One region of the Paenibacillus sp. CH40 genome, then DNA from elsewhere that is predicted to be linked to it. Evidence: riboswitches for the same ligand, from Rfam matches in the RefSeq annotation. Region 1 holds a riboswitch; each other region holds the start of a gene.
What was found. A riboswitch is a leader RNA that binds a small molecule or an ion and turns the genes downstream of it on or off. The one in region 1 is predicted to bind cyclic di-AMP.
Positions count from the first base shown of each region.

Region 1 (7,981 bases):
GTTATTTGCGGCAGATGACGCATATTCATAGAGCACCTGAGTCAACCCGTGATAGCCAGGGTTAGTGACCGCATCGTATCCCCAATGACTCATAAACGCAAGTGCAGTTGGGGCGAGAATGAGAAACGGATGTACCAAAATGGCAATCGCGATCAGCTTCATTTCCTTGCCTTCAATTTTCCTCCCCATAAATTCCGGAGTTCTCCCGACCATCAGTCCGCATATAAACACACCCAGAATCGCATACATCAGCATATTCATCAGCCCGACACCCTTGCCGCCAAAAATGACGTTTAGCATCATTTCTCCCAAAGCAGCCATGCCACCCAGTGGGGTTAGTGTATCATGCATATTATTGACCGAACCTGTCGTTGCCGCTGTTGTGACCGCAGTGAATAAAGCCGATTGTCCAATGCCGAAACGAACCTCTTTCCCTTCCATGCTTCCCTGAGAAGCATCCACACCCAGTGTCTGGATTAACGGATTACCTGTCTTCTCAGACACATACGTAATGGATAGAAAAATAAGAAACAATACCATCATGGAGCTAAAAATAATCCAGCCCTGCTTACGATTACGGGCAAACAATCCAAAGGTATACGGCAACGAAGCCGGCATTACCCACATTGCCAAAATTTCCAGCACGTTCGTCCAAGGACTTGGATTTTCAAATGGATGCGCAGAGTTAGCTCCCGCATAACCACCCCCGTTTGTCCCCAAATGCTTGATGGACTCCAGAGAAGCAATGGGTCCCATAGAAATCTGCTGCTGTGTTCCGCTCAGCGTCGTAAGATCCGCCGTAGGCTGTAGCGTCTGGGGTACCTTCAATCCAACCAGCACCAGCGTAAGCACAAAGGCCAGCGGCAGGAAAATTCTTATGATGGCTTTAATAAAATCTTGAAAGAAATTGCCCATTCCTTCACCGCGCCGCGTCAATCCTCTCATAAAAGCCGCAGCAACCGCAAAACCGGAAGCAGCCGAAGTGAACATCATCATCGTGACGAACGCCATCTGTGTCAGATACGTAAGCCCGCTTTCTCCACTATAATGTTGGAGATTCGTATTCGTCATAAAGCTGATTACCGTATTAAAAGCTAGTGATGCTTCCATATTACTGTTTCCCGCCGGATTACCAGGAAGCATTCCCTGTAAACGCAACAGCAAGTAGCTGATCGCCACAAGCACGACATTCGTTGCAATGAAACTCATAACATACGTAGTCCAACGCATGCTCTCCAGCTTCTTCAATCCTACTATCTTATAAATCAGCTTTTCTGTTCCGCCAAAAATCCGATCCGTCCGATTGGGTTCATTCGAGAATACATGATACATATAGGTGCCCACTGGCTTTACCAAGAGCAGCAATATGACGATCACAATTCCAATTTGAAGCAGCTCCATCCTCTATTCCTCCTTCAAAATGCTCCTGCGTTTGGAACAACAGACCTGCTTCAGAGCACCAAACGTGTGCACACGTTTGCGGAAACCTGCTACCTATGATGCTAAATATTCAGATCTGTTGTTCCCGCCCGCTCTATCCCCTATAGCTGACTAGAACTTTTCAGGGTTCAGGAGCGCGTAGATTAAATACATAAACACAATAGCCGTAAGCCCAAGTATAACGATCATCCTCTTCGTCCTCCTTTAGAGGTCTGCGCATCACACCAGCGTACAAACAGCAGTATCACTCCATAACTCACAGCCATGACGAGCAGCATGTATATATCCATCATGTTCATACCCTCCGTATCGGTCCTCAGATCGCCATTCTTATTTCATCATAAAATCATAAAACAACTATGTTATAAGTGCTTATCCGTTCAGCAGAAAACCCACCTCTCCGTTCAATGTGTAGATCACATGGTCCGCTCCCAATCCTCGATAAATTCCTTGTGGATTACAGCCGTGCGTAATAACATAGATCGATTCCGATGTTAGCGGCCGACATATTTGCAGGAAACGGCAAGTCAGATTCAAGCTGTTCTCGAACAAATACACACTACCAATTTCTTTTTTTGGAAAATTACATTTTCCCGCTTGCATGGTATTGATGCGGACAATGTGCTCCACACCCATTTTTTTGAGCTGTCGTTCCTCCTGAGCGCTATTCGTCAGAACTGCAAACGCCAATTTTTTGAAAATAAGCAATTTCACAAAACTTCTGCCCGCTTCATTCGGTGCAGTGACAATAATTAACCGACCTTCCATCAGTAGCTCCTCTCCCGGTATAAAAAGACAACAAAAAGAAGCCGAAGGAAAAAGGCTTTCCTCCGGCTTCTTACATATCCATGATAAAATAAACCATGGCTGCACACGGCGGTTTGTTGCCTCTCCCTGTACGCTTACGAGGTTAGCTGTCGGATTCGGACGTGAGAGTCGCCCTATTTCTGGCACTTGACCGGAAAATTCACCCCATGAGACACACGGCAAGCCGTACAGTCTCGATTGGTTCCCCCGCTTTTGCAACTGCAAAATTCAGCGCTATAGACATTTCGTTGTTGCTTCATTCAAGTTAATTTGAAATTACGTCTTGAATCATACACCCGCGCATGGAAGACTGTAAAGCTCAACTGCGGGGTTATAAATCGGCCTTTAGAGCATAGAAGATTAATAATAACGCTTACAACGCAACTATGCTTCTCACAGCTCACTCAATCTCTGTTTTTCATCCCTTTTCGAAAATGACAAGCATGTCAATATTGGCGTAGGGTAGAGCGTTTTTGGCCTTTTTTTGTAAAAAGAGAAGAAAATACGCTATATGTACCAGCTAAACACCGATTGAACCCACTTTTATAAGAAGAAACACCTTAATTCGCTCCATTTGCAGTGCGATTTACTGTTTTGAACAAAATACGATTTTACAGCGGCTAAAGGCTTAATACAGCTTTTCCAGACTTGCAACCTTACTTTGAATTGCTTACAATTTAATTGCTGAATATTGAATAAGGAGAGATACTATGACCGTTTATGAATATGATGCGCAAACCCTGCAAGGGAAACCAATTCCGTTATCCACATATAAAGGGAATGTTCTGCTTATTGTGAACACAGCCAGCAAATGCGGGTTAACCCCCCAATACAAAGCGTTACAAGAGCTATATGACCAGTACCATGAACTGGGGCTCGAAATTTTAGGATTTCCCAGCAACCAATTCGCCAAACAAGAGCCAGGTTCCAGCGAGGAGATTTCCGAGTTTTGCCAGATCAATTATGGTGTTACCTTTCCGATGTTCGCCAAGACAGATGTCAATGGCGATCAAGCGCACCCCTTATTTCGCTACCTGACCCAAACAGCTCCGGGGGTATTAGGGTCCAAAGCGATCAAATGGAATTTTACTAAATTCTTAATTACACGAGAAGGTAACGTATTTAAGCGCTATGCACCGCAAACCACTCCAGATAAGCTGGCGGGAGATATAGAGAAGCTTTTGCAGCAAAACTGATATTCTTCTTTATCACAGTTATTAAAACAAAAAAAGCATCCCTTCACGTAAACCGTGTCAGGATGCTTTTTCAACTAGGTCTTGCATATAATGCGGTCGAGAGGACTCGAACCTCCACGGGCGTACGCCCACTACCCCCTCAAGATAGCGTGTCTGCCATTCCACCACGACCGCAAATCATAATGTATTGAGGCAACAGATTTATTATACTCTCTCATCAACTATTTGTAAACACAAATATAATAATTATTTTATATGTTATTTTATCTAACATATATGAGCAATAATAATATTTAATTTGACAAAAAGGCTACCAAAATGTAAATATATATTACATACATTTCGAATTTTTTCGTTATCCCTAAGTAAAGAGTAAAATAATATAACATAAGGATTCACTTCGAGGAGGCGAACCGCCCTGCATAAAGGCAACCGTTTGCTGAACTATGCATTATTGTTGGACCCTTCCCTACCTGTTGGTGGCTTCACCCGTTTTAACGGACTGGAGAAACTATTCCGCAACGGACATTTGAACAGTCTACAAGACCTGGAACATTACATGCTGGATGATTTGTATCCTCAATTTACAACCGTTGACGGCATGGCTATCAAAAGTCTGTATGTCGCCATCCAGCAGAATGACGGTTGGCGAATCGCTCTCATTGATAAGATGCTGCATACCCAACGTCCCTCATTGCAGCATGTGAAGGAGTTGCGTCTATCCGGTCAGCGTCTACTTAAGCTCGCTAAGGCTCTTTATCCTTGGCTTGAATTTGACCAGTTGGAATCTATACTCATTCAATACAATGCAATTGGCACACTCGCTACCGTTCACACCTGGATTAACTTCCTCCTCGGAAACGATGTAGAACAGACCATTCACGGCTATCTTGGCGCAGCGGTGTCCTTCTGTGTGGAAGATGCCTTCAAACTACTCAATCCTCCCTATGAGGAAAAGAACCCTTTTATGGAGCGTATGACCAGCGAGCTGCTCTCCGCATGGAAGAAGCTTAACGAACCTGAGCCAACCGCATTTCAGCGTCGCCTTCTTCACAGACATTGGTGCAACTCCTACATCACTCTACCGCTTTATATGAGCCATAATAGCCAATTGGATGAGCCTAGACTGTTTTCCTCCTCAGGTCTATTCAAACGCCTTCCAGCATCCCCCTGATGCGTCGTTTCGCTAATGTGGCAGCAACACCAAAAACACTCTGTCCCTTTCCTCAGGTGGCAGAGTGTTTTTTATCCACATATAATCGAAATTCACACTATGAGTAGACTCTAGACGGGTTATCAGAACCACCTAGCACTTAATTAAGTAATTAATTCAACAAAATAACGTATTTACGATTGTAAAAACACGTATAAAAGTGTATCATAGTTTCAGATGGTTAATTCTAACATGTTTACTGATGATTATTATAACACACCAATTATTCCGCAAGAATCCGTAAGGGGCGATTTCTCTTGAACAACAAAATACCTGTCACCTCCTTCGGGTGGGCCATCAAACAACGGCTTGTCGAACTTCGACTGGATCAGAAAACATTTTGTGAGACACACAATATTCCGCCTTCACGCTTGTCCAATCTGATTCACGGCACCCGCAAAGCACAAAGGTACAGAAAACAAGTTGCTGCAATTCTGAACATCGACGATAACGATTATAAGGAGGCACCGCCACTCTAAATCCAACAAGCATTCCAGTTACATATAGGTCATTCCATATCACCAAGAAACCAAATAAACCCGTAAAGCGAACCCCTCCAGTTCGTTTACGGGTTTTCAACCCAGACGATCTTTAGCTAAAAAATTATTCAGGCTTTGTTTTATCCTTCTCACTTTTTTGCTTACGGTATTTCGCAAATTCAACATATTCTAAAATAAAATTCTGTTCTTCCGTCTCAAGATCTTCTGCCTGGCAATTGAGTGGCCCCATCACTCCAAAAAAATAAGCAGCCTTCTGCTCCTGAAGTACGCCTTCTCCTGGCTTAATCCCTTTCATTAACCAATCAAGCGATACATTAAAAAAGTCCGAAATCTGAATCAAATGGGCGGTACCCGGCGTTGTTTTACCTCTTCTCCAATCACCGAGATTCCCTGAACTGATTTTAAGTTTTTCGCAAAATGCCTTCTTGGTCATTCCGCGATCCTTAATCAAAGCTTCAATCCGCTGATAAATAGTTTGATCTCCCAAAATGTTTCCCCTCCGACACAGTAACTTTTTCTGAAATAATTTTCATTTTTCAGCCTTACTCATTAGTAATCCTCATCAAATCCTAAGCAACCATTACCCCATAGTAGAATTGCGCTGGTTTTTCTCTTTACGAAAGCGGGTAAATTCAATATACTCAAGTATAAAATTTCTTTCCGCCTCACTAAGCGGTTCCCCCTGGCAATTCAGTTGCCCTGAAGCGTCAAAAAAATAAGGGTCTTGCGACTCCTTCAGCACCTCACCCTGTACATCTCGACCCAGCATAATCCAATCCAGACTGGCATCAAAAAACGAAGCGATTTCAATGAGTTTATTCGTGCCCGGCGTCGTTTTTCCTCTTTTCCAATCCCCGAAGTTCCCTGTACTAATGCCTAACTGCTGGCAGAACGCCTTTTTCGTCATTCCCCGTTCCTTGATGAGTTCCTCAATGCGATGGTAAATAGATTGCATAGAAGTTCCTTCCTCCCTAGCAGGCTCTCAAATAACGATATCATGTTCTCTGTTCCCATTTCAAAGATCACCTATGCTAAAATTACCGAATTATGTATGTTGGTTTCCATTATACCACAACACGCAACAAAAACCGCCTGTTTTCCGAAGAAAGGGCGGTCTTTAAGCCAGTTCACTTACGCCAATCACGTAGCAGAGTTGTCGATTTTAAGTAAGATATGCTTCAATTCATTCAAAGTTTCACTCAGATGCAATAAATCTTCTTCTGGCAGATACACCAGTCTTTCTTGAATTTTATTGGAGAAGGTATGAAATACCTGTTCACAAAAAGCATCGCCTTCCTGTGTAATCGCCACATTCACGACTCTGCGATCCGAATCACACGACTGGCGGTCAGCCAACCCATGCTCCACCAGTTTGTCCAGAAGAGGAGTCATGTTCGGACGTGAGACATTGAGCTGTTTGGATAAATCAGATACCGTAGACAAGCGCACCTCACGCAGAAGCAGTAATACCTGAAAGTTATTAGGCGACAAGTGTAATGGGAAATCGAGCGGACCGTAGGTGAAAAATTTCTTCTTCACAATCGGAAACAAGCCCAAAATATTTTCTGATATATTTCCTAACAGTTGAGTGTCCATATTTTTCACCGTCACTTCATAAGTTTATACTTATCATTCTATAACATTATGGCATTATATTATACTATGGAATCATTATTTCATCATAATCATTACTTTATTACATCACTACACAAATAAAAAAAGCCTCTACCGCGAGAGACTTTTCCGTTTATTCCATTGATGCGGTCGAGAGGACTCGAACCTCCACGAGCGTACGCTCACTACCCCCTCAAGATAGCGTGTCTGCCATTCCACCACGACCGCATAACAAAATATAAATGGTGAGCCATGAAGGACTCGAACCTTCGACACCCTGATTAAAAGTCAGGTGCTCTACCAACTGAGCTAATGGCTCATGCTGTTCATCCAAGCTGTCCGCCATTAGACCAGACCTCAGGAATTTCCCTTAAGCATGCAACATGTAGTCTATAAAGACAACAATGACCCGTAGGGGATTCGAACCCCTGTTACCTCCGTGAAAGGGAGGTGTCTTAACCCCTTGACCAACGGGCCTTATTATTATGCGCCAACTTGGCGACAAGAAAGAGTATATCAAATAGAATAACGAATGGCAATACTTATTTCTAAAATTTTTAAAAAAGCAGTTTTTATAAGTACAAAATGCGTATTTACTTACAATACCTTATCTCAAATCACTAAAATCCTGAAAACAGCGATAAATGATTGCAATATCACTTACATTTACTTATAATCACTTACAAGATACCGAAATAATTATATATCAGAGGAGCTTTTTATGTATCAGGAAGAACGAATGTTAAAAATCGTTGATTACTTACAGCTTCATAAGCGTATTTCGGTGGATGATATTTGTGAATTTTTCAATGTTTCACGAGATACGGCGCGTCGAGACCTCGTAAAACTTGAAGAACATCAAAAAATTATTCGCACCCGCGGCGGTGCTCTTCTCCCTACACTGCATCACGATCCAATTGGAAATTATAACGAAAGACTACTTACTGTATCCGAGGAGAAACAAGTGATCGGACAGCTGGCTGCCAGCATGGTACGAAATAAGGATCGTATTATATTGGATTCCTCTACCACCGTACAGGCGTGTGCAGAAAGACTGAATGTGCAGGAATGTTCGGTCATCACCAATTCAATTAATCAGGCTGACGTGCTATCTGGAAAAGACGGTGTCTCCATACATCTGTTGGGAGGCCGCCTGCAAAAAGAACACCGATATGTATATGGTTCCTCCGTGATCGCCACTTTGTCTCACT
Region 1 is NZ_JANAVQ010000004.1:250,537-258,517, forward strand. It holds gene kdpA (potassium-transporting ATPase subunit KdpA) at 1-1,401, opposite strand, end outside; gene NLX73_RS25150 (potassium-transporting ATPase subunit F) at 1,552-1,629, opposite strand; gene NLX73_RS14390 (hypothetical protein) at 1,813-2,208, opposite strand; cyclic di-AMP (ydaO/yuaA leader) riboswitch at 2,324-2,491, opposite strand; gene NLX73_RS14395 (glutathione peroxidase) at 2,958-3,443, shown strand; tRNA gene NLX73_RS14400 (tRNA-Leu) at 3,535-3,617, opposite strand; gene NLX73_RS14405 (urease accessory protein UreF) at 3,880-4,617, shown strand; gene NLX73_RS14410 (XRE family transcriptional regulator) at 4,914-5,135, shown strand; gene NLX73_RS14415 (helix-turn-helix domain-containing protein) at 5,260-5,643, opposite strand; gene NLX73_RS14420 (helix-turn-helix domain-containing protein) at 5,737-6,111, opposite strand; gene NLX73_RS14425 (MarR family winged helix-turn-helix transcriptional regulator) at 6,297-6,752, opposite strand; tRNA gene NLX73_RS14430 (tRNA-Leu) at 6,916-6,998, opposite strand; tRNA gene NLX73_RS14435 (tRNA-Lys) at 7,014-7,089, opposite strand; tRNA gene NLX73_RS14440 (tRNA-Glu) at 7,176-7,247, opposite strand; gene NLX73_RS14445 (DeoR/GlpR family DNA-binding transcription regulator) at 7,492-7,981, shown strand, end outside.

Region 2 (7,981 bases), on a different contig from region 1:
CCCAAGCTGGAGGTGACCCGTCGCGTTCTGAAAGATAAAGCAAAATATTTTGGACCGTACCCCAATTCCTACGCGGCACATCAGACGAAGAAGCTGCTGGATCGTATGTATCCGTTACGCAAGTGTGGTGTAATGCCCAAGGAAGTGTGCCTGTATTATCACATGCATCAATGTTTGGGGCCTTGTGTGAAAGAGGTCGAGAAGGAAACGTATGACCAGATTGGTCAGGAGATTGGTTCCTTTTTGAGCGGGGGACATGAGGAAATTAAAAAGGATCTTCAGCGTAAAATGCAGGAGGCCGCAGAGGAATTGTACTTTGAGCGGGCCAAGGAGCTGCGAGATCAGATTATCAGCATCGACGCGATGATGGAAAAGCAGAAAATCACCACATCGGATGCGAAGGATCGAGATGTATTCGGTTTTTCAGTAGATAAGGGCTGGATGTGTGTACAGATCCTATATGTCCGCAAAGGTAAAATGATCGAGCGCCATATGTCGACTTTTCCTTTCTACGGTGAAGCTTACAGTGATTTTATGTCCTATGTGACGCAATATTATAGTGACAACCCGGCAGTGCCGCAAGAAATATTGCTGCCAGATTCTCCTAAGCTGATGCAGGCCGAACAGGTCAATGTCGATCAACCGGTTGCGGCAGAAACTGTACTCCACAGTGCAGCTACAACCGATGCTACCGGACAGACAGATGAGAAAGCGATACAAACGGAGACAGAGCCTTCTGCTGACTCATTGCTGGTGGCTGAAGAACGGGCAACTTATGCAGCAGCAACAAATCAAGACCAAGTTGGTGACCAAGATACCGGAGTAAAGGAAACAGAAACCCAACTATCCGGTGGACTGGAGGACCCGAGTACGGCGGCTCTCGCTCTGGCTGAATGGTTGGATGTAAAGGTACTTGTACCGCAGCGTGGACTGAAAAAGCAAATGACAGGCATGGCGACGGAAAATGCACGTGTTGCTTTGGATGAGAAGTTTAAGCTGATCGAGCGGGATGAGGAACGGACATCCAAAGCTGCAAGCAATCTCGGACGTGCCATTGGACTGGATAGCTTGCACCGGGTGGAGGCGTTTGATAACTCCAATATCCAGGGTTCCGATCCAGTCTCCGCCATGATCGTGTTTATTGATGGCAAGCCTGCCAAGAAGGAGTATCGAAAATATAAAATCCGTTCTGTGCAGGGACCCGATGATTATGAAACAATGCGTGAGGTTATCCGACGTAGATATGAACGTGTGCTTAAGGAAAATTTGGAACGTCCCGACTTGATCGTTGTCGATGGTGGACGTGGACAAATTAAGGCGGCGACCGATGTATTGCAAAATGAGCTGGGTTTGTTCATTCCTGTGTGTGGACTGGTGAAGGATGCCAAACATAGAACTTCCCAACTATTAGTGGGAGAGTCCTCTGAGGCCGTGACACTTGCACGCAATAGCGAAGAATTTTATCTACTGCAACGGATTCAGGACGAGGTTCACCGTTTTGCCATCACGTTCCACCGCGAGCAACGCGGCAAATCTATGGTAACTTCCCGGCTGGACTCTATTCCAGGCATCGGCGAGAAACGGCGTAAGTTACTGCTTAAGCATTTTGGATCGCTCAAAAAAATAAGAGAGGCCAGTGTCGAAGACTTCCGGCCTCTCTCTATTGGGGATAAGCTTGCGCGTCAGATTATAGCTGCCCTTCGGGAGGAGGAGTCGTAGAATACGGCTCCTCTTTTTTTATAGGTTCAAACATAATTCGATTTGGCTTTTTAGGACTAAACCAATAAATGATGTAACCCACGATGGCTGGAAGTAAGATCCAGAATAGACCAGCGCTCACATTCACAGTGTCTCCCAGACTCATCACACTAAGTCCCATTAGAATGCTGTCAAAAATAACGTGGCTGAACATGGCGGCAATAAAGCCGTAACGCAGGAACACAAAACTGAACAGCAAACCAAGAAAAGTCAGCTCAATAGGTCTGGAAATCACCGGATAGATCGGATAAAGCGTATGTCCCAGTGCCCAAATCAGCGTGGTGATCAGACACGCAACAAAAGTGTTTTTCACTATTTTTTTGACCATCGGAATACCAAACAGACGGTAGACAGTCTCTTCTCCAATACCTGCCATCCAGGCCATAATCGGCAGTAGCCATGGATAAGCCATATTGTAAGGGGATTGCGTGGCATCTGTGGTGGAAAATGTATTAAATGTGCGCTCCAGTATAAAGAATAAGATGGATTGTACCCCGAGTAAAATAAAGGCCCACAAGTAGCCAACATACATACTGCGAAGCACATACAGCCCGTAGCCCGGCTCTTTTGCACGCGGCCATGCATTCAGTCCAACCTGACGCATAAGCCCGTCACCGCCGACCAAGGAGAAGTAGAGCGCTACAGCCATGAAAAAGGTAACACCAATCTGGAAAACCATAAGAAATATAAGCATGCCCTTACCGCCTGCTTCTGCTTGCAATAAAGGCAGCATGTTCATGGTCCCAGCTATACTAGCAATAAAGTATATAACGGACAGAACAATGCCACGAACAAATGAAGTATGTCGTCGGGTGAGTGACGCATACACAATGGCAAGTACACCCAGCACAAAGCTAAATAGGGCATAACCCGCATAGGTCATCCAATTCGCCCAAAATGTTTGCTTTTCGATATAATCGGTATAGGACGACGGGGCCGAAAAGCTTTGGGTGAAGGAGCGAACATCACCGTCTTCAAAAGTAAAAGCCAGTGTAAGTACCGAGGCGCCGATTTTTTTATCGTCTACGGTATACTTTAATCCGCCTTCTTGTTCAGTGGTCGCAAGCTTCAAATCCGACGGCTTAAAGCCAAAGCGCTTGACCCATACTGCGGCCGCCTGCTCCTTGGCTTCGAGGGTCATGCCGTCCTCAGCCACACGTACAAGCCTATTACGTGCTTGTTCATCCGTAGAAATATCAGCCTGTGTGTAATTGGTATTGGAGGTGATCCGTTTAAAGCTAACGACCTTGCCAGTGGATAAATCCACATGAATTTGCAGTTTACTCTTCGCTGAGGATTCAGGCAGATCGACCCGAAAGGTTTCGTAAGGGTAACTCTTTTTCCATGTACGGTCGTACTGTTGAAGCAGTTTTTCTCTAGATAAATAACCGTACAAATCTGTTTCGGCCTGATAGGTCACGACGGGCTCCTCAGGCTGTGATTCAGTATAGCCCAGCTCGGAGCGGGCGAAGTCCAATGCGTGTATGACCGCTTCTTGTTTGCTGATGACCTTTGCGTTCATTACTGATTCTGGACTCGGATTGCTAAGCGAGGGAATAAGCAATTGAAAGATAAAAAAGCAAATCAGGCCAATCCCGCCCAGCAAGCCTAATTTTTTGAAGTTGGCCGTGAGCACGACCGGTTTCCCGATAGGATTCATGAGTTTCCTCCTTAATCTGTAAATAAGAACATCCATTAAAGATATCATACTGCACAGGTTCCCGCCAACAGACCAGCGATATTCATGAAAATAGAGTGAAAGCACTTTAAAGTTCCAATAAAATTAGATAAGCTGCGATTAAACGATGCCCATTCGCAAAATAAAGCCAATTTCACGTTTTTTCGGCGAAATTGGTTTTGTGATCTGGATATAGAAGGATTATAATCTTGAGGCAATGCCTATGAAATACATAGGTAATGATATACAGTTGAGCCGAATTTCTATGGGAAAACGGGGGAACCATGTTACTGGGGTGAATTTTACAACCGATCCTGCTGGATCGGAAGTGTAAATAGGGCATACTGTGCTGCCCGAATCCGTCAGCTAACCTCGTAGGCTATGAGCAGGAACCAAGTCAGGCACTCGGTTTTCCGGTGTCTTTTTTTGTGCGTATAAAAGTGTTTGGATTGGTTAGACCGCTGCGGGTGCAGATTATTCTTCCGATTGCTGTTATCCCCGGATTTTTTTATTGTATACCCCCTCTAATGGTTAAAATCCGGAGATAAAGGCAAACGCTTCGCTTCTTCAGAACAATTCTGCCCCCTTCGCTACTGCCCGCCAATAGCACAGGGGGCCGAGTAGTGCTTGACATGCATTCTTCCTGTATTCAGGGAATGCTAATTATAGTTAACTAAGGTTTGGAAAAATCAAAAAATTCAGGGGCAACGACGATCGAAAGATCAAATGGAACGCGTAGCGAGCTTACACCGTATTAAATCACTGTTTTTATAGTTTTAAGGATTAGGAGAGAAGTGATGAATAGATGAATCCCAATGCAAGCTGGCTTCGGCTTTCTCCACCGCAGATATTCGTTGCGGGCTTTGCCATTATCATTCTAATAGGTAGCTTATTGTTAATGCTGCCGATCTCCAATACAACAGGAAAGCCACTTGCGTTTATAGACGCTTTGTTTACTGCCGCCTCTGCGACCTGTGTAACCGGGCTTGTCGTAAAGGATACCGGCCTCTTTTTTACCACTTTTGGTCAAGTTGTCATCGTTGCGCTGATCCAGATCGGCGGTCTTGGCTTTATGACCATGGCTACCTTGATTGCACTGGTGTTCAAGCGTCGGATTTCCTTGCGGGAGCGTCTCATCTTGCAGGAAGCGATGAATCAGACTTCTGTAGAGGGAATTGTCGGGTTAATCCGTAAGGTATTACTGTACTCACTGGTTATTGAAGGCGTATGCGCTACGATATTCTCGGTTCGCTGGTCCTTTGATATGCCCGTAGGCAGGGCGATTTATTTTGGAATCTGGCATGCCATCTCCATGTTTAACAATGCTGGTTTTGATTTATTCGGTGAATTTCGCAGCTTGACAGGTTATGTATATGATCCGATTGTTAATTTTACCGCAATGTTTCTAATTATTTCTGGCGGCATTGGTTTTGTAGTGATGTCAGACTTGGCAGAATATCGCAAGCGCAAGAGACTGTCCTTGCATACCAAGGTGGTACTCAGCATGACGGGCGCTATGATTGTAGTCGGCACGCTCGTGATTTTTGTATTTGAGTTTACGAATCCGAAGACTCTCGGCTCGCTTGATTGGGGTGGTAAACTGCTGGGATCTTTATTCCAGTCCGTTACCCCCCGTACCGCAGGTGCCAATACGCTGGACATTGCAGGCTTGCGGCAGGCTACGCAGTTTTTTATCATCATACTTATGTTTATCGGGGCTTCTCCTGGCTCCACTGGAGGCGGGATTAAGACCACAACATTCGCCCTGCTCATTGGAGCGGTGATTTCGATGCTGCGGGGGCGGGAAGATATTGTACTGTTCAAGTACCGACTTGCGCAGGGACGAATTTACAAGGCTTTGACCATTACACTGCTGGGGTTGCTGTTCGTGATCGGGGTGACCATGATTTTGTCGGCAACCGAAGATCATCATTTTCTGATGATCTTGTTTGAGACGGTGTCTGCGTTTGGTACGGTGGGGCTGTCGATGGGGCTTACACCTGATTTGACAGTCATAGGCAAGCTGGTGATTACCCTGACGATGTTTGCAGGTAGACTGGGGCCACTCACGCTAGCTTATGCACTGGGGCCGAAAAAGGGTAAAGAATTATATCGTCATCCGGAAGGCAAAATGATTATAGGATGAATCATTTCATATACATTTCGTTGGTTTAATCATTTCAGGATTTTGCAAAATTCGATACCAGTCGCTCCGAAGTCAAGATATAGACGAACTAAATCATTTCGATCTATATCTTCTTCATTGGAAGTCGCTTATGGGATTTTTGCAAAATCCTCATTTATGAAATTGATTCAGATAAGGAGTTTTCGAGTAGATATGAAAACGCAGCAGTTTGTAGTTATTGGCTTGGGGCGGTTTGGCTCAAGCCTGGCTTTGCAATTGGTGGATATGGGGTGCGAGGTGCTAGGCATTGACCGGAATGAGGATGTTGTGGACAGTATGAGTGAGATGTTGACACATACTGTCGTGGCGGACGCTACCGATGAAGACTCGTTGCGATCACTGGGCATCCGTAATTTCGATTGTGGCATTGTTGCTATTGGTGATGACATTCAGGTAAGCATCCTCACCGCCATTTTGCTGAAGGAGCTGGGTGTGAAAAAAGTTGTAGCCAAAGCCATATCTGTGCTGCACGGGCGTGCGTTAGAAAAGCTCGGTGTGGACCGGATTATTTATCCAGAACGGGATATGGGTATCCGGGTGGCTCACCAGCTAGTCACGCCTAATTTGCTCGATTATTTGGAGTTGTCTAAGGAATACAGTATTGTGGAACTCAATGTACCTGCATGTCTGAATGGCAAAACGCTAGCAGAGCTAAATGCCCGTACCCGCTTTGGTTGTAGCGTCGTGGCGCTTCATACGGCGAACGGTATCCTGATCGCACCGACGGCTATGGATCGGCTAAAAGCAGACGATATTATGGTCATCATCGGCTCGAATGACAATATCGGTCGCTTTGAGGATGAGGTTGTTAATGTTAATGAAGAGGATTAAACCCTCTACACCATACGGTAGCCTGCAAACGACGCACGTGTCTCGCTAATCCAGCGTCGTGCTGTCGGACCGAGATCGGTCGTCTCCGAGTAAATGAGGGAGGTCGTTCGGCGTGTCTCCTTCAAATCGGGCAAGTATAATGCAGTGAGTCCATTATCCCGTAATAGTTCGCTGCGCAAATAGGATTTGGGTAGTAAGGCAGAAGCCTTACAGGTTGGAAGCAGGCGTACAATTGCCTCGAAGGAGTCGATTTCCATGCGGATATCCGGCATGATGCCGCTGCGCTGGAACAAGTCATCCGTCAGACTGCGGTACCAGGTTCCTTTGGAGAAAATAATCATCGGCAATCCTTGCAGATCTTTCATCGAGGCCGTTCCTGTCTTGACGGTTAATTCATGTCCAATGGGAACAACGAGCTCCAAATGATCATCAAATAGCGGAATGCAACGCAGTCCGGCTTCATGAATGGCAGACCCGACAATACCGGCGTCTGCTTTTTTGTCACGTACAAAGGCGACGATTTCATGGGTTTTACCGGTGAGCAGCTTTAGCTCGGTTTGAGGATGCTTGCTCATGAAAGCTTCGACGAGGGTAGGCAGCGTCGTTTGGAGTGTTGTGAGACTAGCCCCGAGTGTAAGCATACTCTGGGCTTCATTTTTGTGCTGGGACAGCTTTTGTAAGAAGCGAAGCTGTCGTTGCCGTTGCTCTAGCGCGAATGTATAAACAAATCGGCCAGTGGACGTAATTTCGAGCCGTTTGCCCCGACGATCAAAGAGATTCACACCCAGCTCTTCCTCCAGCTTCGCAATTTTGCGAGACAGGGCAGGTTGGGACAGATTCAGCAGTTTGGAGGCTTTATTCAGGCTGGACTGCTCGACAATGACGGCAAAAGCGTTCAAATCCTCAAACAAATCATCCACTTCCTCTCTATATGCAAAAAAGACATAATAATTAATACGTATATTGCAATTCCATTATAAGCCGAAAAGGAGTAACATGAAAGCGACACAAGATGTTCACACTTTTGTTTTTCCTTATAAGGGACACCTTGTTGGACATTTCCTGTCGGAAACTGTCAATTTATATGTTATATTACTATTGAAAACGCTATTATTGGGAGAAGGGAGCATGACCTAGATGAGAGGATTTTATTCCAGAAAGCTGCATTCGCTTCTTGGCGTCATTCCGCTGGCTCTATTTTTTGTTGAGCATTTGGTGACGAACTTCACAGCGGTGGAGGGCGGCAAGGAAGGATTTAATCGCAGCGTGGCCTTCCTGAATGGTTTGCCACTGGTTATTGTGCTAGAAACGTTATTCATCTACTTGCCATTACTGTTCCACGGAATTTATGGCTTGTATATTGCTTATCAGGCTGACCCGAATGTCAAAAGATTCGGCTATTCACGTAACTGGCGCTTTCTGTTCCAGCGTATTTCCGGCGTCATTACGTTTGTATTTATTATCTGGCACGTATACGACACGCGCTTTCAGGTGGCTCTGGGTAATGTAACCCATGAGGAGCTAGGCGG
Region 2 is NZ_JANAVQ010000005.1:124,569-132,549, forward strand. It holds gene uvrC (excinuclease ABC subunit UvrC) at 1-1,719, shown strand, start outside; gene NLX73_RS16500 (CPBP family intramembrane glutamic endopeptidase) at 1,688-3,418, opposite strand; cyclic di-AMP (ydaO/yuaA leader) riboswitch at 3,680-3,832, shown strand; gene NLX73_RS16505 (TrkH family potassium uptake protein) at 4,242-5,582, shown strand; gene NLX73_RS16510 (potassium channel family protein) at 5,775-6,452, shown strand; gene NLX73_RS16515 (LysR family transcriptional regulator) at 6,458-7,363, opposite strand; gene NLX73_RS16520 (succinate dehydrogenase cytochrome b558 subunit) at 7,590-7,981, shown strand, end outside.
Region 2: linked by a shared signal. The riboswitch ahead of NLX73_RS16505 (TrkH family potassium uptake protein) and the one ahead of NLX73_RS14390 (hypothetical protein) in region 1 are both predicted to bind cyclic di-AMP.

Region 3 (7,981 bases), on a different contig from region 1:
TTATAACGGGCAACCAGTGTTTCGCGCTTGTTTTTCATTTCTGTCAGCTGTCTGCGCATTTCATCCAGCTTGCCACGAAGATTATCGGCTGCAGCTTTGTTCTGTTCGTAACCAGCTTTGAACTCGTTCATTTTTTGTTCAGCAGATTTCTTTTCTTCCAGCGCACGACGGGCCAGATCTACATTTTGTGCTTTTGCAGCGGTATGTGCCTGTTCTTCACGTTTCTTTACCAAAGCAGCCTGTTCTTCGTATTGCTGTTTGAACCTCTTTTCAATAGCAATTTGAGCGGCTACCGCTTTCTCTGCATCTTCCAGGTCCTCTTGCATATCACGAATGTATTGATCCGTCATTTTAATTGGATCTTCTGCCTTGTCGATAATGGCGTTAATGTTGGACATCGTAAGATCTCTTAATCGTTTGAAAATAGACATGTGAAGTTCCTCCTAGAGTTGAATGCTTAAATTTTAAGCTCTGTACACATGTTTACGCAAGCTTTGCAAAGAGGGTTTCAAAAATATCTAAAAACCGCGCAAGTAAGGCTCTGGGATGTCGGCCTGTACTTTTAGCTCCCGCGATGCATGCAGCGCCCAATAGGGATCACGCAGCATGGCACGCCCTATTGCTACCAGATCAGCTTCTTTCTGCTGAACAACCCGGCGGGCGTCCTCATAATCATCCAGTAAGCCAACAGCAATCACAGGTACATTCAGCTTTTCACGGATGGTATGAGCCAAATCCACCTGATAGCCGGCACGCGCAGACGGGCCTCCGCCAGAACCAATCGGACCCTCACCACCAGAAGAAATATGGAAAATATCCACACCTGCATCACGATATCGTTCCCCTACGCCTGTTATGTATTCCACATTATATCCATCCTCGACGTATTCTTTGGCAGATATCCGCATAAGCACAGGCATATCAGCAGGAAGAACCTCTTTAACAGCATGTATGACCTCAACACCGAACAGTGACAAATCCTGCCCATATTCATCTTCTCTGGTATTTGTTAAAGGCGAATGAAATTGATGGATCAGATAGCCGTGAGCGCCATGTATCTCAACCGTATCAAAACCGGCTTCCACCGCGCGGCGCGCGCCTTCTTTGTATGCCTGGACCAATTCCCTGACTTCAGCTGTCTTTAAGGCGTGCGGCTTTTTAAAGCGTTCGCTAAAAGGAATCGTGGACGGACCCACAGGTTGCTCAGCATCTTCAGCCTTGCGTCCAGCGTGGCCTAGTTGAATACCAATCTTGGCACCATACTTGTGGACTTCCTCTACAATCTTACGATATGCAGGAATATGTTCGTCACTCCAAATACCCAAATCACGATCCGTAATACGTCCATCTGGATGGACCGCTGTCATTTCCACAATAATAAGTCCAGTGCCTCCTACTGCCCGGCTCACATAATGGACATGATGCCAATCCGTTGGATTTCCGTCCTTGGCCTCCACGCTGTATTGGCACATCGGGGGCATGACAATCCGATTTTTTAAAGAAAGCCCCTTTAATTGATAAGGAGTAAACAAGTCGGTCACTTTTATCCATCCTTCCTTCAATTCCATGTCTGTATAATTATGAATTGCATCCCCATTATACACCAGCTGTCACAGTATACCGAATTCGTTGTAAGGCTAAAACTTGCGAAAATGCTCCTGTTTTCGGTCATGTTTAAGAGAATATGTACGATTAGCTCCATCATCTTCATTGATAATCGTTTCATCGTGGACTTCTTTTTCAGTCGTTTATGAGCCGAACATTGGTTACCAGCATATTTTTAATAAGACAGGTACATAATAGTCGAGAGCACCACTTGGTACCACTGCACGGAAAGGGGGGGATACATATGCCGTACAGGGGAGTGTTGCCATGCTTGGCACTGTTACTAGCATTCTCAAGTTTACCCGTTCACGCGGATGCGCCTCCCAACACCGGAACGCCCCATCCCAAGGAAGCAGCTGTTGCTTCTTCTGTACTTCAGAGCACAGATCGAGCAACTCCTACATTAGCAATGCTGCGTAAAAAACATGCAGACATTTTTAAAATGTGCGGCCCACACACCCGCCAAATTGCCCTAACCTTTGATGATGTGCCCGATTCTAGGTATACGCCACAAGTTTTGGACGTATTACACGCCAATGGCATCAAAGCCACCTTTTTCATCGTCGGTCACCGTGCGGAAAAGCATCCGGGGATCATACGCCGTATTATCCGTGAAGGCCATGCTATAGGAAACCATTCCTATACTCATCCAGATTTTAGGAAGGCCACACCAGAACGCTTTCGCAACCAGATTACAAAAACAGAACGTATTTTACAAGCAAGCGCAGGTTTTCGCCCCAAGTTGATTCGTCCACCCTACGGTGAAATCACGGAGCCTCAAATCCAATGGGCACGTCGTCATGGCTATATGATTGTCAATTGGAATGTAGACTCTCTCGATTGGAAGGGATTAAGTAAAACACAAATTCAGCGCAATGTGATCCCAGCTACCGGGCCTGGCTCTATTATTTTAATGCACGCAGGTGGAGGTCAAAGTTCCAACTTGCAAGGCACTGTCCAAGCTCTGCCGGGCCTAATTCACTCTCTAAAAGCTAAGGGATACAAATTTGTGACAGTCCCCCGGCTACTCCACACATCGGAACGGAAATAACCATATGTTTATGATTGAGCTGCAAGCTAAAGCAACGTAAAAAGGCTGTCTTACCAGCAGAAGTTTTCTGCTCGTCAAGACAGCCTTTTTTATGGATAAGACCTGATAAGAGTCCGACCTAGTTATATGCGGTAGGATACAGACATTAAGTTTACATAATATATATTATGTTTAATTAAACCGTATATACGTACAATGCTATTTATCAATAACGTACAGCTTCACATTTTGAAATCCAAAGTCGTTCACAAATGATTTGTTGCCAGGAATAAAGATATCAATCCGCTTTCCTGTAATGGCGCTACCCTGATCGCGAGCGACAGCTACAAAAGAATGATCCGGCAAACCTGGGTGGGAATAGCCTGTAACCAGCACTTTCGTGCCCATCGGAATGACGTTCGGGTCTACCGCAATCGTACCTAGTTTAAGCGGATTGCCGTAGTAGTCCACTGCTCCCCATTTACCATTCTCGTCGGCTGCGGCAGAATACGCTGAAGCCTTAACGTCAACTATTTTGCTATAGTTGAATGTTTTGCCCCACGCTTCAATCGTTGGCCCCTCATTCGCTGGTGCTTTCTCCGTAAGAAGCTGCGGCTTCGAATCCGAAGCTGCCTTCACACTTTTTTCGCCAGGCACCTTAATTTGCAGACCTGCATATATATTGTTGGAAGCAATGTTTGGGTTCGCCTTCGTTAGCTCGTCTACCGATACTCCATAACGTTGAGCAAGCAAAAAGAAGGTATCGCCCTCTTTGGCAGTGTGAAGCGAAGCAGCATCCGCTACTCCAGCTGTCTGTGCCAACCCTGCAATAGCTGCGGCAAGCACCGCAAATTTCATCGTTTTACCAATATGTTTTAGATGTTTCAAAGATATGTACCTCCTCTGTTATGCCTGCGAAGTTAGCTGTCGGATTCGGACTCAGGAGAAGCCCTATGCTTGTGCAATTCACCCCTAGGCATATTCCACATCGTCTTTATGACGTATCGGAATGACTGCCGTTGTTACGTCCCCCGCACTTCCCATAGTTTGGACCCAGCATTCAGCGTTTGTCATAACCGCATGCTGTCCCGGTAAGTTTTGGCTTACTGCATAATATCACAATTTTGTAACCTTATCCGCATGAAAATGTTGGGAACCTTGAACATCATACTATACTCGTTACAATTTTGTCATCAAGAAATCGATATTTGTTACGAAAGTATGGGGAAATGGTGACAAAAAGAAAAAAAGCCCTCCGTCAAACGGAGGGCTTTTTTTATAGATTATATCAGCACTTCCTTACAATACTTTGGCAAGAAAATCACGGGTGCGATCATGGCTTGGAGTACCAAATACCTGCTCTGGTGTACCTTGCTCCACAATTTGACCGTTATCCATAAAGATGATTCGATCGCCTACCTCGCGGGCAAAGCCCATTTCATGCGTCACGATTACCATTGTCATGCCGCCTTCGGCGAGCTTCTTCATTACATCCAGAACCTCTCCAACCATTTCAGGGTCCAATGCAGAAGTCGGCTCATCGAACAGCATTACGTGCGGCTGCATGGCCAAAGCACGCGCAATCGCAATACGTTGCTTCTGACCGCCAGATAGCTGGTTCGGATAGGTATTCTTCTTATCCTCAAGCCCTACGGTACGCAAGAGTTCTAGCGAAATTTTTTCCGCTTCCTTCCCTGACTGTCTTCTAACCTGTGTTGGGGCAAGTGTCAGGTTCTGCAACACTGTTTTATGCGGGAACAGATTAAAATGCTGGAACACCATCCCCATCTTCTCCCGGGTTACATTAATATTATGGCCACGAGCTGTAATTGGCTCGCCCTCAAACAAAATCTCTCCGTCTGTAGGCTGTTCCAACAGATTCATACAACGCAAAAACGTACTCTTCCCCGAACCACTGGGGCCGATGATGACGACGACTTCACCTTTGGCGATATCTATATCAATGCCTTTTAAAATTTCATTCTTACCGAACGATTTACGCAGTTGTTTAACGGTGATCACTGGCTCTCAACTTCCTTTCCCATAAACCCAGCAGCTTAGACAAGCTGAATGTCATTACAAAATAAATAGCGGCTGCGATTACGAACGGACTTAATCCTTCGTAGGTGATGTTCTTAATGACCTGGGCCTGATACATAATATCCACCATCCCAATGGTCGAAATAATGGATGATTCTTTAATGATCGTAATAAACTCATTACCGATAGCAGGCAAAATAGATTTAAACGCTTGCGGCAAAATGACATGACGCATAGCTTTACCGCGTCCCATACCCAACGAACGGGCAGCCTCCATCTGTCCACGGTCTACTGCCTGGATACCTGCCCGGAAAATTTCAGCCAGATATGCTGAACTATTCAGAGACAATGTGATTATACCAGACTGGAGTGGGGTAAAATTGACACCCAGCGTCAAAGCAACTCCGTAGTGAATGATCATAAGTTGTACCAGCATAGGTGTGCCACGCAGGATCTCCACATAAGTGGTACCTAACCACTCAATGATGCGTATACCACTCATCCGCAGCAAGGATACGATCAGACCAATGATAAATCCAAACAGTACTCCGAGTGCAGACAGCAACAGAGTGTAGCCGATACCCGTAGCGTAAAAACTGCGGTATTTCCAAAAAATATCTACGATGTTATTAGAAGAAACCTGTCGATCTGCAGAGAGCGCGCTCGCTTCTGTGGAAAACTTCTCAATCGACCCGTCCGCTTTCAGGCGAGCCAACGTTTTATTTACAGAGGCAAGCAATTCTGCGTTCCCCTTGCGTATACCTACAGCTGTTTCTGCTCCGGCATCCTCAGGCACGGCCTTGGCAAGTGTTACGGTACCATCTAACGTGTATCCTTTAGCAACCGTATCTTCGATCACAACAGCGTTGATACGCTGGGTCCGCAGCTGGAGTACCAGATCAGATATTTTGTCCAGTGAGGTTACAGTGGCATTGGGTACTTTTTGAGCAATTTCTTCCTGAATACTCCCTTTTTGTGCCCCAATCTTCTCGCCTTTCAAAGTATCCATCGTAGGATATTTGTCTTTATCCTCTGGGCGTACCATAATGACTTGCTTGGAGCGATAATATACATCTGAAAAATCAATGCTCTTTCTCCGCTCATCCGTCGGTGTCATACCGGACAGTACCAAGTCTACACGACCACTTTGCAAAGCAGGCAGCAAAGAGTCAAAACTCATGTCCTCAGGGACCATCTCCGCATCCAAATCTTTGGCGATTTCCTTGGCGATATCCACATCGAACCCAACAATGGTATCCTTACCGTTAATGACTTTATGAAACTCATACGGCGGAAAGTCGGCACTCATGCCCACTACAAGTTTTTTCTGTGGCTTTGCTTCCGTTCCGTATGCAGTGAGCATGGGAAGACCAGTCAACAGCAAGATAACCGCCGACAAAACCAGGGCGGTAAAACGATATGCCTTTTTCAATCTTTTTTTCTCTCCTTAAATTCTTTATAATAAATAAGATTGTGTCATTATAAATGAATATGCATGATTATGCAATGAATGTTATAGTACAATTTCAGCATACCTAACGCAGTACCTACATTACAGTTTATATAAAGGAGTTTTCAGCATGGATTTTAAGCAGACCATTCAAAAGACAATTGAGCAGCATGCCCCACGGTTTAAGGACATTTCGTTATATATTGGCGCAAATCCTGAACTTGGAAACGAGGAATTTCTGGCCGCTGCCCGTTTAAAAGAAGAACTGGTTTTTCACGGTTTTGAGGTCCAGGCACCCGTATTGGGCATAGAAACAGCCTTTATTGCAACTTACAAATCTGCAAAACCCGGACCGGTTGTCGCTTTTCTGGCAGAATATGACGCTCTGAAAGGTCTAGGACACGCCTGTGGGCACCATTTGATATGTATGATGAGTACAGGTGCTGCCGTCGGCCTCAAGTCGATCATCGACGAAACTGGTGGAGAAGTACGGGTATATGGCACACCTGCCGAAGAAACACGCGGTGCAAAGGTCCCGATGGCCGCTGCCGGGTTGTTTGATGATTGCGACATAGCACTTATGACGCATCCTTATGACCATTACGAAAAATCAGGCAAATCACTGGCGATTGATGCTGTACAATTCGAATTTTTTGGTCAATCTGCTCACGCGGCTGCCAGCCCGCACGAAGGCATTAACGCGCTGGACGCTGTGATTCAAACGTTCAATGGCATCAATGCGTTCCGTCAACAAGTAAAAAGTACAGTGCGTATCCATGGGATCATTAACCAGGGTGGGCAAGCAGCCAATATTATTCCTGATTACGCCTCAGCCCAATTTTATGTGAGAGCCGCTACTCGTCAAGAACTGAACCCGCTGACTAGCCGTGTTATTCAAATTGCTGAAGGAGCTGCTTTACAGGCCGGGTGTCGTTTGAAGACCTCCAATTATGAGACTTCTTATAATGAAATGGTCACAAACCGCGTACTTTCCGATGCCTTTACCGCAAATTTGGTGCAGGCTGGCATTTCGCAAGAAGATATAACGGAAGGTGAAGATCACGGCTCCATGGATATCGGAAATGTATCGCTTCATTGCCCTGCTATCCATCCGTACATTCAAGTTATTGACGAGAAGCATGCCTTGCATACACCAGAATTCCGCGATTTGGCGATGCAGGACCGGGCCATGGAGGGAATGCTGCTGGCTGCGAGAACCTTGGCATGGACTGCTTGCGATGTAATCACGAATCCTGAACTGCTAGCCCAAATAAAAAAAGAATTCTCTCTGCTGAATAACGAAAGTTAAATATTAATTCCGTGTTCTTTCAGAAAGGAGTAGTCAGCCATCATGGATAGTATGAGCAGTTTTTGGACGTTGTTTATTGTGGTGGACCTCATCATTTTTTGGTTTATATTCCGTGCAATACGCAGGAACCGGGGAAACAGAAAGACACGGCGCCGGAATGCTTTTTTCCTCAGTTCCCCTTCTCCTTCGTCCCTTACACAGGAGCGTCATCCAGAGATTACAGAGCTGATGCAGCTACTGGAGCAATCCATTCCCGCCTCCTATGCTCATAGCGTAAGGAGTCGTGTAATGGAAGCCCACCCAGAGCTGACGAAGCAAGAATATGATTGGCGCTGGCATGAGCTAAAACGATATTTTATGCTATGCGCGATTATGAATAGAGTGCCTATGTTCAGTAGTGATGTGGATGAATTATGGCACGAAATGTTGATGTTTACCCGCGAATATCAGCAATTCTCGGAAGCTTTTTTTGGTCGTATGCTTCACCATGCGCCCCATTCCGGCGGCTCTAAGCCGATGCCTGAGGAGCGGGCGTGGTTTGACTGGT
Region 3 is NZ_JANAVQ010000001.1:1,171,507-1,179,487, reverse strand. It holds gene NLX73_RS05185 (PspA/IM30 family protein) at 1-431, opposite strand, end outside; gene NLX73_RS05180 (NADH:flavin oxidoreductase/NADH oxidase) at 519-1,541, opposite strand; gene NLX73_RS05175 (polysaccharide deacetylase family protein) at 1,850-2,656, shown strand; gene NLX73_RS05170 (3D domain-containing protein) at 2,855-3,523, opposite strand; cyclic di-AMP (ydaO/yuaA leader) riboswitch at 3,530-3,704, opposite strand; gene NLX73_RS05165 (amino acid ABC transporter ATP-binding protein) at 3,935-4,657, opposite strand; gene NLX73_RS05160 (ABC transporter substrate-binding protein/permease) at 4,644-6,107, opposite strand; gene NLX73_RS05155 (M20 family metallopeptidase) at 6,256-7,434, shown strand; gene NLX73_RS05150 (glycine-rich domain-containing protein) at 7,477-7,981, shown strand, end outside.
Region 3: linked by a shared signal. The riboswitch ahead of NLX73_RS05170 (3D domain-containing protein) and the one ahead of NLX73_RS14390 (hypothetical protein) in region 1 are both predicted to bind cyclic di-AMP.

Region 4 (7,981 bases), on a different contig from region 1:
ACGCTGGGCAAAAGCAGCATGAACCACTTCAAAGAAGTGCTTCTCATCCACCACTTCCACCGGAGGGGCTTCCCGTACACGCAGCCGGATGACTGCAGACTCCACATTTGGCTGGGGAATAAATACTGTATTCGGCACAGTGCAGACTAATTCAGGTTCGCTGTAATATTGCACTGCAATGCTCAGACTGCCGTAATCCTTCGTTCCAGGAGACGCAGCCATGCGCTCAGCCACTTCTTTTTGGATCATAACGACGATATTCTCCAGAGGGAGCTTGTCCTCCAGCAGCCTCATCAGAATCGGTGTGGTAACATAGTACGGCAGATTAGCCACGACACTTACTTTACTCACGTCTGCAAAATCGGCTGCGAACACCTCTCGCAAATCCAGCTTCAGCACGTCTCCATGACGTACCTTCACATGCTCGTAAGGGGCCAACACCTCTTCGAGAATTGGCAGCAGCCGCTGGTCAATCTCGACAGCGGTAACTGCCTTGGCCGATTGAGCCAGCTTCTCGGTCAAAGCGCCAATCCCAGGACCGATCTCAAGTGCACCCTTCGTCTCATCCAATCCAGCAGCATTTACAATCTTATTGAGAATATTTTGATCAATCAGGAAATTTTGTCCCAAACTCTTTTTGAACGAAAAACCGTGCCGTTGAATAATTTCCTTCGTACGCCGCGGTGTTGCTATATCTTGAATCCCTGTCATACGGACATCACAATCCTTCACTTTCAATTTGTGCCAGCGCCCCGGCAAATTCCTCGCGGCTGATCTGAAATACAGAGAGCCGTTTATGTAGCTGCTTTCCGTTACAATAACCAATACCCAGCACATTCCCTAAGGCCATACGGCGTGCAGCAGCATTGGGATGGGTGATGAGTCCAGCATCAATCAGGTCCGCCCACTCAATCAGCGGGTCGGCGCCTTCCACTGTCGTATGGACCCGTGCAAGAGCGTGTCTGATCGCTTCTGGTGAGGCATTCTCCACGCCAATATCTCCTTTACGCGTCGCTTCTGCCTCGGGTATAAAGGCCTGCTTGCAGCCGGGTACCTTGGAAGCGATAATCTTACGGATGCGCTCCCCTGCATGATCGGGATCGGTTAAAATGATGACCCCCCGCCGCTCCTGCGCCAATGCAATTTTACGCAGCGTCATTTTATTAATGGCGGAGCCGCCAGTTTCTATCGTATCCGCTTCAACAGCGCGGCGAATGGCCACCGTATCATCCCGGCCCTCTACCACGATCACTTCCTTGATCATTTGCGTTTCCCTCCACTGCTACACAGCAAGCTATATTTATCTTTCCCTGCTTTTGAAAACAAAATAAGAAGAGGATATCCTCTTCTTAGCATGGCATAACTATGTTGTTAATACTATCGCATTGCCCTCAACATACACAACCTGTTTTAGTTGATTTCAGGCTTTACCGGTCCGATAACATATACGGTTTTACCGTGCTTACGACCAAATTGGTTGGCTCGGCTCAAACTCTCATAATACACATCGATTTTGTGGCCTTTAATCGCGCCACCGGTATCCTCCGCACGACGGAAGCCCACCCCTTCGATGTACACCCACCAGCCGATTGGAATTATACTCGGATCGACCGCGATGGTGCGTCCTTCCGTGACACGTGCGCCGGATGCAGTACGTGTACCGATACCTGGCTCCTGTGAGGAATACGCCGTCATGGAGACATTTTGTAAAACTTTGCTATATTTAAAATTTACGCCTGCTTTACGGACAGCACTGCCCGAACTAACCGTTGTTGCCTTAACCGCATCATTGGGACCGACGGAAGCAGCAAGAACGACCGGTTTTTTCTTCGTTCCTACCGCAATGACTTTATCCACACGGTTCTGTGCAACTTCCTTGTTAACCAGCTGTTTGGATACCAACTTTCCATCATGATATACCTTTTGAACGTGCTGGACGACCACACCCGATTTGCCGCTTTGAATGACCCGATTATCGCCTTTATAAAGACTCGGATCGGCCGTTTTGATGACCTGATAAGGCACCTGTTTTTTCTGTTCGACCTGCTGTTTCTTCACACGGACGATTTTTATGTCCATGTTAGACGAAACAGAGGCATCCAACGCAGGATAAACTTTATCCGTTGATGATAATTTATAGCCCGAGGTACGAATGGCACCTTCTACTGTATTTTCTGTTGTGTACAGCTTTTTCGTCTCATTGCCTGAAGATACTTTAACCTGATTGGCACGTTTAATGACTACGCGATCGCCATCCTGTATTGCTCCATTTAGCGGCATGGAAACTGTATCATGCGGCTGAAGTGAAATGGAATGCTCGCTCAGCAAATCTTGAAGCATGGATTCCCGGGTTTCTACCGCAGACGCCTTGCCATCGATGACAAAAAAGACTTGTTTTTTAGATTGCGTGTACATCAGAATTGAAATCATAATCGTTAGCGCGATTAGAAAAATAGCAACCAAAGCAGCCTGGCGCACATTCTCTTGCTTCCAACGCAATACGTAAGACATGCTGGATGAGCGTGACTCATGGGTATCCTTTTTTTGGAAAATGCCCATTTCCTCCGTCCTCCTTACATAGCCCGCCGTCTGGAGTAAGACATAGTTGAGATTTGACGTGACTATAACAGATTTTCTACAAGACAAGCCCAAACTACGACTGTCCTGCACCATGTACCCGTCTTCGCGGCATGCTGTCCTCCCCTGTTTAACCACAGTATGATGACAGATTTTCTTTTATTCACAACAAAAAAAGCCAGAGAAAGAGACTAGAGAGCTCTTTCGTGGCTTCCGGCATGTGTGAATATGCGGGAAAACTCATGCACGAGATGGCTTCTCTCTTGTTACGCTTACGGGGTTAGCTGTCGGGTTCGGACGTAGAGAGTCGCCCTAGCTTGGGTCAACCGCTCATGGCGGTCGCCTTCACATTCACCCCGAAGACCCAGAAAGAAATCGAAATACGGCTCCTCCACCTGTTCAATCCCATCCGGGAAAAGAATTTAGGTCGAGCCGGCTGGCGGAAGAGACGTTCCCTTCTTGCACATACGCCGGACGTACTGTAAGCCATATCGGTTCCCCCGTTCCCTGTAAAAGGGACTCAGCGAGACTGGTTCATGAAATGACTTGTTGATGTTTACATTCAAACAACAATTCACTGAAAAGATGATATCCTGTTTCTATGCATGTTGTAAAGCAGGTTTCAAGTACATTTTTTAAAATATTCGGTTAAAATATTGTAATATTCTCGAGTTTCCTGCAACAAATTCATGATTAGCTTCGTCTATCTCTTTATTTTGATCGATTTCTTCACTTTTTCATTGAATGTAAAATCGTTCCAGGGCATTTCGGGTCGTTATTGACACTACTTCCTCCACTGTAATCCCTTTGATTTGGGCTGCAGCCTCTGCTACCAGTCTCACCTGTGCAGACTCATTTCGCTTCCCACGAAACGGATGAGGCGTCAGATAGGGAGCATCAGTTTCAATGAGCAGACGGTCCAGCGGCACCTGTGCGAGCACCTCTTTTGGCTGCTTGGCATTTTTGAACGTTATTGGACCACCGAAGGAAAGGTGAAATCCCATATCCAGCACCATTTTGGCTGTCTCCCAGCTACCCGAAAAGGAGTGCATGACTCCACCAATCTCACTCGCTTTTTCCTCGCGCAAAATCTTAACAATATCTTCATGTGCATCCCGGTTATGAATAACAATGGGCATCTTGAGCTCACGAGCCAGACCAATTTGATTTCGAAACACCCGATGCTGCACATCCTTCGGTGATGTATCCCAGTAATAATCCAGACCGATCTCCCCGATGGCTACAACCTTTTTATGACTGCATAACGATGCAATCCATTCTAGATCGCCCTCCTGCATTGTAATAGCATCCTGTGGGTGCCATCCAACTGCCGCATAAATAAAATCATACGTCTCGGCCAATTTCATGGTGGATGGAATGGTCTCACGATTAAATCCGATATTGATCATCCGCGTTACTCCTGATTCGACAGCACGTGCTATAACTTCTTCACGATCTTCGTCAAATTGTGGCGCATCCAAGTGAGTATGAGTGTCGAATAAATCCAAGGTTTACATCTCCTTTTTTTACTTACATTTCTATATAGTTGTCTATTCTTTGACAAAATAATTCCTTATTTCGGCAGGAAGCCTGTCTTTTACCGCGTTCAATTTATTCTGGGGAAAATACATATGATATTTCCCTCGGTGAATACCACTTATTGAGCGCACAATTTCCGAAACTTCGGATATTTCACTCACCTCGCCCTGACGTCCAAGCAGCAAAATCTGGTTGTCCGTCGAGCCACCCTGCCGAAACACATCATAAGGAAGATCTGTCGGAAAATCAATTTCAAAATCATATTCAGGGTGCAAACCGGCCTCTTTCAAAGCTTCTCGAATACTGTCAATGGTATCTGTATCCATATTTTCAATCTCTACATATTTATACAATCTACGGTCCATAAACCGGCTGCTCAAATCACTTAAAATCTCGTCCTTTTCTCGTTTCCACTGGCTAAATACGGTCTGGATTAATGACTCGTCAAGCATCAGATATTGCTCTACTGTAAGATCTCCTTTCAACAGATCCGGCAACGGGTCCAGCAGAAATCCAAACTCATATCCGTTTTTAAACAATTCCTTTGCTCGCTTGAAAATTTTACGTAAAAGGATTTCCGAGCTGCGTGTTACAGGATGAAAATAAATTTGCCAATACATCTGGTAGCGTGACATTAAATAATCTTCTACTGCATGCATACCTGATTCCTTCACAACAATTCTCCCATTATGAGGACGCAGCAGTCGTAAAATACGATCCAAATCAATCGTGCCGTAGTTGACACCTGTCGAGTGAGCATCCCGCAACAAATAATCCATACGATCGGCATCTAGCGGACTGGTTACCAGGTTGACAACAATCGGTTTATCATACGTTTTGGCTATAACCGCAGCCACCTTTTGTGGAAGCTTCTCGTCGACTTGCCGTAGCACGGCGTTGATCTTCGTGTCTCCCAGTACAATGCGGCATGTCCAATCCTCATGGTTCATATGAAAGGCTTCCTCAATTGAATGAGAAAATGGGCCGTGCCCCACATCATGCAATAGAGCTGCACACAGAGCAACCAGTCTTTCCTCCTTCGGCCAATCCGGGAAATCTCCACGTTCAAATTGAGAAATAATACTTCTCGTAATCTCATATACGCCCAATGAGTGTGAAAACCGGCTATGCTCCGCTCCATGAAACGTAAGATACGACGTTCCTAACTGCCGTATGCGCCGTAAACGTTGGAACTCCGGCGTGTTGATCAACCGCCATATCACAGTATCCTGAACATGGATGTAATTATGTACCGGGTCTTTAAAAACTTTTTCTTCACTGAGTGGCTGGTGCAAGATATCAGCTCCTTTAATATTCGGAATAATGGATTAAAATACAATAAAATCCTAAATGGTTTCCCTCATTCGACATTCTTTGTCGTAATATGTCGAATTATAGTTTTTCGACATTTCCAAATCGACAAACTGAATAAATCATCAATGAGATAAGGCAATACACACAAGTAAAGCTCTTTAATCTAAATACTTTTGCATAATCAGACTGTTACTACATTTTTAAGGTTGACTGTTTTGGGAATCGTTGGTATAGTAAATATCAGAAAAGAGAAAATTTTGTCGAATCATGACACTTATATTATTTTAAACGGCGAGAGGAGCCTGATTTATTATGATGAAATCCACTGGTATTGTAAGAAAAGTTGACGAGCTCGGACGTGTTGTTATTCCAATCGAATTGCGCCGTACCCTGGGAATCGGAGAGAAAGACGCTTTGGAAATTTATGTTGATGGCGAACGCATCATGCTTAAAAAATACGAGCCAGCTTGTATCTTCTGCGGCAATGCTGAGAACGTAATTTACTTCAAAGGAAAAATTGTTTGCCAAGATTGCATTTCTGAAATCCCAACACCTGTGACAAACTGAGAATTTTAGTATATAATAGACTTATCAGATATTGTTAATTCTAACCTTTTTCATATATACTCCTTGTTGCCTTCCACGGTTTGAACCCAACCGTTGGAAGGCCCTTTTTTGTTTAGGCAGATATTCATAAGAGTGCGTTGTAAACATCTCTCTTGGAGATTGAACGATCTGTGGCTGTACGCTTCATTGCATCCTTGCGTGTGAGTCCCTCTGCCTCATAATGTGCGACGTGGGACTCCAAAGATAAAGACTGCCACCATGCCTGACGTTCCTGTTCCTCTTCCTCTTCGTCTTTCCCTTCAACCACCAGACAATATTCACCAATCGGCGGATTCTCCTCTAGTTTAGCAAGGCATTGCTCCACGGTTCCCCGCACCCATTCCTCATGCAGCTTGGTCAGCTCACGCGCAAGCACCACTTTGCGTGAACCTAATGTTTCCTTCAACACCATCAATGTCTTCACAATACGATGAGGCGATTCATAAAAAATAATTGTGCCGTGAGATACCTGAAACGATAGCAACAGCTTCTCTAGGTCCTTTTTCTCCCGTGGTGGAAAGCCAGCGAAGGTGAACCTTTCTGTATCCAGTCCTGAGGCAATTAAAGCCGATAGTGCCGCATTTGCTCCTGGGATAGGAATGACGCTAATTTCCGCTTCCAGTGCCAGTTTGACCAGATCCGAACCAGGGTCAGAAATGGCCGGTAGACCTGCATCGCTAACCAGTGCCAAATTTTTTCCTTCTATTATATAACGTATCAGTTCAGGCCCACTAGCAGCCTTATTATGTTCATGATAACTGAAGAGCATATCCGGTGTAATTTCGAAATGAGTGAGCAGTTTGCGTGTCTGCCGTGTATCTTCAGCAGCGATAATACTACATGATTTTAAGGTGTTAATCGCCCTAAAGGTCATATCGTCCAGATTTCCAATAGGTGTCGCAACAAGATACAACTTTCCCCGTTCTTCTTCACTGGTACTAAAGCTTTTTTGTACAGCTGCTTTCACACAGAATCCCCCTTGCTTACTTCTCCATAGATATCTCTTATTTCCTGAGTATAATTCCCATTTTCCTGATATACAATGAGCGGAGGCAACAAACGAACCTCCGGTTTGCCGTCACGTAATGCTTCAACCAGGACCATATTGGCTTCCATATGAACTCGTGGGTGAACAAAACGTATTCGTTTGGGTTCCAAACTATGTTTACGCATCAAGGTTATAATCTCACCCAGCCGCTGCGGGCGATGAACCATAGATACCTTTCCCCCATTACGGACAAGCCGGGTGGATGCCTGAATGACTTCTTCGAGTGTGCAGTTCACTTCATGACGAGCAATTGCCTGGTGAGGATTCAGCTTGATATCGCTACCATTTAGCGGCATATAGGGGGGGTTCACGGTAATCGCATCATAAACACCATGTCCCGTGGTGTGAACCAGCTCACGTAGGTCCCCTTCCCGAATCTGGATTGCTGCTTCTAATCCATTCAAGCTGACACTACGTCTAGCCATATCTGCCAAACGTGGTTGAATCTCAATTCCTTCAATAGACGCCTTTGTTCGTGTCGTTAGCAACAGCGGGACAACCCCATTGCCAGTACACAGATCCAGAATCTTTCCACGCTGCGGAATACCGGCAAAACGTGCCAGCAAGACCGCGTCCATTGAGAAACTGAATACTTCATCACTTTGGATAATACGCAAATTATGTGAAAGCAGATCATCAATTCGTTCCGACTTCTTTTCATTTTCGTACATAGTGCTCTCCCATCTTTTATAACCAAAATCGCTTTTCACTCATACTTCCTTACAAAAAAGCCGTAGGCATCTTGCTCCTACGGCTTGTTTTTATTTATTCAAAAATGACAGACAGAAGAGGCAATCGCCTTCCGTTCGCAAATGTCCGTAATACACGTTGCATATATGAAAGCCTTCATGATACAGCCTCGCTAGATTGTCGTAGCCTTCGCCCACGACCTCACCC
Region 4 is NZ_JANAVQ010000012.1:8,101-16,081, reverse strand. It holds gene rsmA (16S rRNA (adenine(1518)-N(6)/adenine(1519)-N(6))-dimethyltransferase RsmA) at 1-711, opposite strand, end outside; gene rnmV (ribonuclease M5) at 719-1,264, opposite strand; gene NLX73_RS23270 (resuscitation-promoting factor) at 1,411-2,559, opposite strand; cyclic di-AMP (ydaO/yuaA leader) riboswitch at 2,831-3,113, opposite strand; gene NLX73_RS23265 (TatD family hydrolase) at 3,315-4,085, opposite strand; gene NLX73_RS23260 (HD domain-containing protein) at 4,128-5,411, opposite strand; gene NLX73_RS23255 (AbrB/MazE/SpoVT family DNA-binding domain-containing protein) at 5,743-5,997, shown strand; gene rsmI (16S rRNA (cytidine(1402)-2'-O)-methyltransferase) at 6,122-7,003, opposite strand; gene NLX73_RS23245 (tRNA1(Val) (adenine(37)-N6)-methyltransferase) at 7,000-7,755, opposite strand; gene yabA (DNA replication initiation control protein YabA) at 7,846-7,981, opposite strand, start outside.
Region 4: linked by a shared signal. The riboswitch ahead of NLX73_RS23270 (resuscitation-promoting factor) and the one ahead of NLX73_RS14390 (hypothetical protein) in region 1 are both predicted to bind cyclic di-AMP.